Regions from separate parts of the Paraburkholderia sp. GAS38 genome, predicted to be linked through region 2. Evidence: riboswitches for the same ligand, from Rfam matches in the RefSeq annotation. Region 2 holds a riboswitch; the other holds the start of a gene.
What was found. A riboswitch is a leader RNA that binds a small molecule or an ion and turns the genes downstream of it on or off. The one in region 2 is predicted to bind thiamine pyrophosphate.
Positions count from the first base shown of each region.

Region 1: linked by a shared signal. The riboswitch ahead of thiC (phosphomethylpyrimidine synthase ThiC) and the one ahead of P3T42_RS33105 (FAD-dependent oxidoreductase) in region 2 are both predicted to bind thiamine pyrophosphate.

Region 1 is NZ_JBNDJO010000002.1:410,880-415,296, forward strand. Features, by position in the region: gene P3T42_RS06030 (hypothetical protein) at 1-187, opposite strand, end outside; gene thiC (phosphomethylpyrimidine synthase ThiC) at 505-2,436, opposite strand; TPP riboswitch at 2,527-2,645, opposite strand; gene P3T42_RS06040 (cytochrome b/b6 domain-containing protein) at 2,996-3,646, shown strand; gene P3T42_RS06045 (molybdopterin-dependent oxidoreductase) at 3,658-4,417, shown strand, end outside.
Region 2 is NZ_JBNDJO010000019.1:106,111-110,527, forward strand. Features, by position in the region: gene thiE (thiamine phosphate synthase) at 1-103, opposite strand, end outside; gene P3T42_RS33095 (thiazole synthase) at 100-915, opposite strand; gene thiS (sulfur carrier protein ThiS) at 991-1,188, opposite strand; gene P3T42_RS33105 (FAD-dependent oxidoreductase) at 1,261-2,409, opposite strand; TPP riboswitch at 2,619-2,730, opposite strand; gene P3T42_RS33110 (ABC transporter ATP-binding protein/permease) at 3,095-4,417, shown strand, end outside.

The DNA.
Region 1 (4,417 bases), on a different contig from region 2:
TGTTCAATGCCGGCGCCGGCTCGCCGCTGGCCGTGACAGGCACCGCGGTCTGGGTGGACGCAGCCGGCACGGTGGCGTAATAGCCGTTCGCGCCGTAGGGATAGTAGCCGTACGGGTAGTAACAGCCCGCGAGAGCAAGCACCGCAGCCGCGGCGGCGAGGCGGCTGGTTACCGAAAGGAGATTCATGGCACGCTCCTGATGCGTCTGGATGCCGCGACAGTTGATAGTGATGATTGGATGGGCAAAACGGCACCTCCACTTAGCTTACGCCGTGCGGCCGGGCGTCAGGTTGCAAAGTCGTTACCGCTTATTTCAGTGGCTTATTGAGGATGATTTGCCTCTGCCGACACCGTCCGTTCTTCAGCGAGCCTCGTCGGACCGCGGTGAGCGTCGTCCCGTCCGTCCGCAAATGCAAGAGCCCGCCGGTGGCGGGCTCGACGCTGCATCGCAAGCAGGCAAGCGAGCGGGCGGGCGGCGCCTGCTGCATGCGCCGCCTGCTGCCCTTACTGCCGCTGATAAATCTCAGCGCCCTTCTTCATGAACTCGATCGACTTCACTTCCATGCCTTTTTTCAAGGCTTCGTCGTCGGTCACGCCTTGCTGCGCGGCGAACTCGCGCACGTCCTGGGTGATCTTCATCGAGCAGAAGTGCGGGCCGCACATCGAGCAGAAGTGCGCGACCTTGGCCGAGTCCTTCGGCAGCGTTTCGTCGTGGAATTCGCGCGCCTTGTCCGGGTCGAGGCCGAGGTTGAACTGGTCTTCCCAGCGGAACTCGAAGCGTGCCTTCGACAGCGCGTTGTCCCGCACCTGCGCACCCGGATGACCCTTCGCCAGATCCGCCGCGTGGGCCGCGAGCTTGTAGGTGATGATGCCGGTCTTGACGTCGTCCTTGTTCGGCAGACCCAGGTGTTCCTTCGGCGTCACGTAGCAGAGCATCGCCGTGCCGAACCAGCCGATCATCGCAGCGCCGATGCCCGACGTGATGTGGTCGTAGCCGGGGGCGATGTCGGTGGTCAACGGTCCCAGCGTGTAGAACGGCGCTTCGTCGCACCATTCCAGTTGCAGGTCCATGTTTTCCTTGATCAGTTGCATCGGCACGTGGCCGGGGCCTTCGATCATCGTCTGCACGTCGTGCTTCCACGCGATCTGCGTGAGTTCGCCGAGCGTCTTCAGCTCGCCGAGCTGCGCTTCGTCGTTGGCGTCGTAGATCGAACCGGGACGCAGGCCGTCGCCGAGCGAGAACGCCACGTCGTAGGCCTTCATGATTTCGCAGATGTCTTCGAAGTGCTCGTACAGGAAGCTTTCCTTGTGATGAGCCAGACACCACTTCGCCATGATCGAGCCGCCGCGCGAGACGATGCCCGTCATGCGTTTGGCGGTGAGCGGCACGTATTGCAGACGCACGCCGGCGTGGATCGTGAAGTAGTCGACGCCTTGCTCGGCCTGTTCGATCAGCGTGTCGCGGAAGATTTCCCACGTCAGGTCTTCGGCCTTGCCGTTGACCTTTTCCAGCGCCTGGTAGATCGGCACCGTGCCGATCGGCACCGGCGAATTGCGGATGATCCACTCGCGCGTTTCGTGGATGTGCTTGCCGGTGGAGAGATCCATCACCGTGTCGCCGCCCCAGCGGATCGCCCACGTCATCTTGTCGACTTCTTCGCCGATCGACGAGGTCACCGCCGAGTTGCCGATGTTCGCATTCACCTTCACGAGGAAGTTACGGCCGATGATCATCGGCTCGCTTTCCGGGTGATTGATGTTGTTCGGGATGATCGCGCGGCCACGCGCGACTTCTTCGCGCACGAATTCCGCCGTGATGGCCGTGAGGCCGTTCGGACCGAATGCGCTCGCGCCGAATGCTTGCCCCGGATGCTGGCGGCCCATCATCGCGGCGAGCTTTTCGCCGTTCGGGCCGCTCGTCTTCAGGGTCTCCAGATACGCGGCGCGCTGCTGGTTTTCGCGGATCGCGATGTACTCCATCTCCGGCGTGACGATGCCTTTGCGCGCGTAGTGCATCTGCGAGACATTGGCGCCCGCTTTGGCGCGGCGCGGCGTGCGGTGCAGGCCCTGGAAGCGCAGATCGGCGGTGGCGGTATCGGCGGCGCGTTCACGGCTGAAGTCGCTGGAGAGGCCGCTCAGCGCTTCGGTGTCGCCGCGCTCTTCGATCCAGCGCTGGCGCAGTGCCGGCAGACCGGCGCGGATGTCGATCGTGGCGTCCGGATCGGAGTAGGGGCCCGACGTGTCGTAGACGTAGACGGGCGGATTCTTCTCGCCACCGAAGCTGTCCGGTGTATCCGACTGGGTGATTTCGCGCATCGGCACGCGGATGTCGGGGCGCGAGCCAGTGACGTAGATCTTGCGGGAATTCGGCAGCGGGGCGACAGCGGCCGCATCGACGTGAGCGTCGGCGGAAAGGAACTTCGGATTGGCGTTCATGCGGATCTCCATGCAAAGCTATGTGGGGCCGCTAAGCAGGAGACGAGACGGAAGTTGTCGGAATTCGCGAGAGGATGAGGCGGTGCTGCGGTGCGAATTCCGTACGCTTCCCTGCGCTGGCATTATCCAGATCAGGTTCAAAGGGTATTTCTCACCCACGCAGCACAGACCTCCAACCTCTGTGCGACGCAGGACCCCCGCGTTAGCAGCGCACACGATACACCGGCCGCGCGGTGCTTGGCAACCGGTCTTGAAATCGGCGCTGCGCGATCCCTGGCCAGCTTACAGCCGGGGAGGCTTGTCTCGATTAGGCTACGCGGCGTGATGCGCCGCAGCATGAAAGGTGAGGCGGGCTGGTCTGCGGTGCGATGTTCTCACGGGTTTTCGCGTGTCTTTTTCTCCCTCCCCAAAAAATATTTCGGTTCCGTTGTCATAACGGCCGGCGTGGGCCGACAAACGTGCAGATTCCCTGATGGAGCCTGCCATTGACCGGTCACGACGACATTCGCTGAGCTCCGCTACCCGCAGCGCCTCATATTCCTGATTCACGGAGCTTCACATGGCTACCCCTCACATCTCATCCGGCACGGCGCCGCCCGCCGCACCCCCCGCTGCACCGTGCACCGGTCCGATTCACCCGGTGTGGGTTCGCGTCACGCACTGGCTCAATGCGCTGGCCGCAATCACGATGATGCTCTCCGGCTGGCGCATCTACGACGCGTCGCCGATCTTCAAAGGCTTCACCTTCCCGCCATCGCTCACACTCGGCGGCTGGCTCGGCGGAGCGTTGCAATGGCACTTCGCGGCGATGTGGCTGCTGTTCTTCAACGGCCTCGTCTATCTCGCCCTCAACCTGGCGAGCCGGCGTTTCTTTCGCAAGTTTCTGCCGTTGTCGCCGCGCGCCATCCTGCACGACTTCGTCGCCGCGCTGACCGGCAAGTTGTCGCACGCCGATCTGCGCGTCTACAACGCGGTGCAGCGATTCGCCTACGTGTTCGTGGTGTGCGACCTGATCGTACTGGTGCTCTCGGGTCTTGCGATCTGGAAGTCGGTGCAGTTTCCGCTGCTGCGCGAACTGATGGGCGGCTACGACAACGCGCGCATCGTGCACTTCTGTGCGATGTCGTTGATGGCGGCTTTTATCGTCGTGCACCTGGCGATGGTGGCACTCGTCCCGCGCTCGCTGCTCGCGATGCTGCGTGGTCGTTAAGGAAACCTGACATGAACACCCCAGACAAAAAACCGGCCCGGCGCATGCTCTCGAGCCAGCTTGACCGCGAGTCGATCCTGATCGACGCACGCCGTGAACTCTCGATGCCGTCGCGGCGCCTGTTCGGCAGGCAGTTGCTGACGCTCGGCGGCCTGTCGATGCTGACCGGCTGCTCGCTCACCGACGACAAATCGGTGAACGCGTTTCTCACGGCCGTCTCGCGTCTGAACGATCGCGCCCAGGCCTTTATCTTCGATCCGCAGCAACTGGCGCCGACCTACACCGAAGCGCAGATCACGCGGCCGTTCCCGTTCAACGCGTTCTACGACGTCGATTCCGCGCCCGTGGTCGATCCCACGGACTACCGGCTGAAAGTGAGCGGCCTCGTCACCGGCCAGCGCACCTGGAGCTTGCCCGAGCTGTACGCGCTGCCGCACGCCGAGCAGATCACGCGCCACATCTGCGTGGAGGGCTGGAGCGCGATCGGCCGCTGGGGCGGCACGCCGTTCGCCGGTTTCCTGCGCCGCGTCGGCGCCGACACCAGCGCGAAGTACGTCGGCTTCAAATGCGCCGACGACTACTACGAAAGCATCGACATGGCGACGGCCCTGCATCCGCAGACGCTTCTCACCTTCGAATACGACGGCGAGCGTTTGCCCACGAAATACGGCTTCCCGATGAAGCTGCGCATGCCGACCAAGCTCGGCTACAAGAATCCGAAGCACATCGTCGAGATGTTCGTCACGAATACCTTCCCTGGCGGCTATTGGG
Region 2 (4,417 bases):
GCCGCGCGCGGATGCGCTCGGCGGCTTCGGTCAGCTCGTCGGCAGGCGGCCAGAACAAGTCGCGGCCGCCGAGCGGCGAAGTCTGCGTCGAGGTCGCGTTCATGCTGCGCTCCCGTCCTGATGCCAGAACGGCATGCCGACCACCGGCGTGCTCGCGTGGGCGGTTTCACGTTCGGCCATCGGCCCCGCGAGATAGGCCTCGCGACCCGCTTCGACGCCCAGCGCGAAGGCGCGGGCCATCGCCTCGGGGTGAGTCGCCTGCGACACCGCGGTGTTCAGCAGCACGCCGTCGAAGCCCCATTCCATCACCTGCGCCGCATGCGACGGAACGCCCAGTCCCGCGTCGACGATCAGCGGCACGTCCGGCAGCCGCTCGCGCAGCACCCGCAGGCCGTACGGATTGATCACGCCCTTGCCGGTGCCGATCGGCGCACCCCACGGCATCAGCGCCTCGCAGCCGGCGTCGAGCAGGCGCCGGCCGATCACCAGATCTTCGGTACAGTACGGCAGCACCTTGAAGCCGTCCTTCACCAGCCGAGCGGCCGCTTCGATCAGGCCGATCGGGTCGGGTTGCAGCGTGTAGTCGTCGCCGATCAGTTCGAGCTTGATCCAGTCGGTCTCGAAGACTTCGCGCGCCATATGGGCGGTCGTGACCGCCTCACCGACGCTCTGGCAGCCAGCCGTGTTCGGCAGCACCGGCACGCCGTGGCGTTTGAGCAGGTCGAAAAAGCCGGCATCGGCGCCGCCGTCGTTCATCTGGCGGCGCAGCGCGACCGTGATCATGCCGGGCTTCGCGGCATCGATCGAGTCGGACAGCGACTGCAGCGACGGATAGCGCGAGGTGCCGAGCAGCACCCGGCTCGCAAAGGTTTGGCCGTACAGCGTGAGGGCGTCGGCGGGAATGGGAGCAGTCATCTGAAAATCCTTGTCTCTGGCAATGCGCGGGCCCTGGCCGCAGGCGACCACGTTTGGCCCGCAGGCGAGCGCCGTTTAGCCGCCGGCGACGGGTTGCACGACGTCGAGCTTGTCGCCCGCCTGCAGCGCGCGCGCGGCGTGCTGGGTGCGGGCAACAAAATCGCCGTTCAGCGCGACGGCGAACGGCGGACGCGCGCCGAAGGCAACCAGCGCATCGGCGACGGTCGCCCCGTCGGGGAGCGACAACGGCTTCTGATTGATATGAATGTCCATGGTGTTCAGATACGGTTCAATCGATCACGCAAGTGATGGGCACGACGGCCGATGCAGCCATCTTCGCAACGCTCATGCCGGCACCTGCGCGCAATTCTGTGGATCGAGCCGGGCGAGCTGAAACAGCTCGCTCCAGCGGGCATCGCGCCGCCAGCCGGCGAAGGCGTCGGCATCGCCGATGCGTCCTTCGAGCAGCGCGGCGGCAAAGCGGGCGGCTTCGTCCGCGACTTCCGGCACGATCATGTAGCCATGCCGGTACAGGCCGTTCACGCGCAAGGTCTGCGCGCCATCCCACACCAGCGCCGGACGGTGGTCCGGCAAGGTCGGGCGGCACTGCGAGTTCAATTCGAGAATGCGCGCCTCGCCGAAGCCCGGATGCACCGAGAACGCCGCGCTCAGCAATTCCAGCGCGGAGCGCACGCTGACCGGCGACATGTCTTCGCCTTCCACTTCGGTGGCGCCGATCACGTAGAGATCGTCCTGCTTCGGCGCGATATACAACGGGTAGCGCGGATGCAGCAGGCGCACCGGACGCGTGAGGCCGATACCGGGCGCATGCACGCGGGCGACCTCACCGCGGATGCCGCGCAAGGTGGGCAACACCGCCTTGGCGCCGAGTCCACGGCAATCGATCGTCACGCGGGCCGGCGGCAGGGCGTGATCGGCGACCGGCGTATTCCAGTGCGTCTCGACACCGCGTTCGGCCAGACCCGCGGCAAGCGCGCTGAGCACCTGGCGATTGTCGAGCTGCCCTTCGTGCGGCAACAGCCAGCCTTGCGTGAAACGGCCGGCGAGCGCGGGCTCGGTCGCCCCGAGCTGGGCGCCCGCTAGCGCGACAAAGCCGCCCTCGAGCAGATCCGCCGGCGCATTTGAGCGCACGCGGCGCTCGAACAACGGCGCTTCGGTGCGGTCGGCGTGATGCCAGACGACCAGCGTGCCATTGCGTTGAAAGAACACCGGTTCGGGCAATTCGGCCAGCACGCTCGGCCAGGAGTCGAGCGAGGCGGCGCCGAGGCGCGTGATCAGCAATTCGGCGCTGGCCGCTTCGGCGAGCGGGGCGAGCATCGCCGCCGCCACCCACGCGGCAGCCTGCGAGCCGGCGGCATCGCCGCGCTCGTACAGGGCGACGCGGTGCCCCGCGCCGGCGAGCCGCCATGCAACCAGCCGGCCGCACAGACCACCGCCGATGACGGCGAAATCCGCCTGGGCGTGCGTGCTCATCGCCGTCCCGCCGGCACGCGCAGAGCGGTTTGCGCCATGAGGGGACAAACGAGGCAATAAACTGAAGATTGAGCGGTCATCGTATCCTTTCCGTACGGCAACAGGCGCACGTACCCAAGGACGAAACCGGCTTGCGAGGCCGGCCGGGCAAAAGGCGCATCCAGTGACGGACGCCGCCCGGCGGGGAATGGAAGAAAAGCTGGAAGAAACGCTGACTTCCGGAAACTTCCCGCGCCGGTATTACCCGGATCGGGTGCAAAGGGTCTCTCTCAGCCTCGCCGCGGCGTGTGGCCCGCGCGCAAAGCACCCCTGTTTCGTCGAGAGTCATTAGACCATAAAAGGCGCGCGGGCCGCAAACCGGCGCGGCTGTGCGGCAGCCGCCACTGCCGATTGATGCAGCCGCGCGCGGCCCTCTGGCACAATGCAACGAGCGCACGGCTTCCCGCTTCACGCACGACAGGACAAGCGCCTCGCTGCGTCCGCCGCGATTAATTTTCGCTTAAGGCGCTCGGGCCAGAATCCGGCGACGGGCATCCGGCAACGGACGTCCAGCGTCGTGCGACGGGGTCGAGACGCAAGCCGCAATCGCAATACCGCCGTAGCGCCGACTCGTCATAGGCTGAGCCATCCGAGCCCAGCCATGGCGAAGCGGCCCAAGATGAGCCAGCATTTCTTCAGGATGGTCATGACACCCAATACTTCCCCCGCCGGCACGCTAGAACCGGACGATAAAGTCTCCGCGTGGAGTCTGATCAAGCCCTACTGGGTCTCTGAAGAATGGAAGATCGCCTGGGGACTCCTGATTACGATCATCGTGATCAACCTCGCCAACGTCTGGATCAGCGTCAAGTTCAATAGCTGGAACGGCGAGTTCTTCAACATGCTGCAAAACAAGAGCGTGAAGGACTTCCCCCACCTGATGACGGTTTGGGTCGTCCTGGTTGCGGCGCTGATCGTCCTCTTTGTCTACGGCCGCTATCTGCGTCAGATGCTCGGCTTCCGCTGGCGCCAGTGGCTCACCACCCGCTACCTCGAAGAATGGCTTGGCGACAGCGCCTTCTACCGGATCGAGCGCGACCGCCTCACGGACAACCCCGACCAGCGGATCACCGACGACCTGCAGTCCTTTGCGACCAGCACCCTCTCGCTGACGCTCGACCTGCTCTCGACGGTCGTCACGCTCATTACGTTCGTCACCATCCTCTGGACGCTCGCTGGGGCCTTGACCGTCACACTCGGCGGCATGCCGATCGTCATTCCGGGCTACATGGTGTGGGTCGCCGCGCTCTATGCGCTGGGCGGCTCGTACGTGATGTACAAGCTCGGCCGGCCGCTCGTTTCGATTACGTACCAGCAACAGAAGGTCGAGGCGGATTTTCGCTTCGGCCTGATCCGGGTGCGCGAGAACTCGGAACAGATCGCGTTTTACGATGGTGAGCAGACCGAACGGGCGAACGCACAAAACTTCTTCCAGCGCATTCGCGACAACTGGTGGCGCGTGATGAAGTACACCAAGCGGCTGAGCTTCGTGCTGAGCTTCTACGGCCAGATCGCGTTCATCTTTCCGCTCATTGTCGCGGCGCCCAAGTACTTCACCGGCGCCTTCACCATGGGCGTGTTGATGCAGATCCAGAACTCGTTCGGCACGGTGAGCGATTCGTTCTCCTGGTTCATCAACAGTTACGGCAGCCTGGTCGACTGGCGCGCTACCGTGAATCGTCTGCGCGAATTCAAACGCGTCATGCGTTCGTCGCACATGAAAGAGGCCACCTCGCCCGCCACCGTGCATGGCGGCATCAACCTGCACTACGTCGACGAGGACAGGCTCACCACGGAAGGCCTGTCGCTCGCCCTGCCGAACGGAACCGCCCTGTCGCAGATCCGCGATATCACGATCCAGCCGGGTTCGCGCTGGCTGGTACGCGGCCCGTCCGGATCGGGCAAGAGCACCTTGATGCGCGCGCTCGCCGGACTGTGGCCGTTCGGCGACGGCTCGATCGATGCGCCG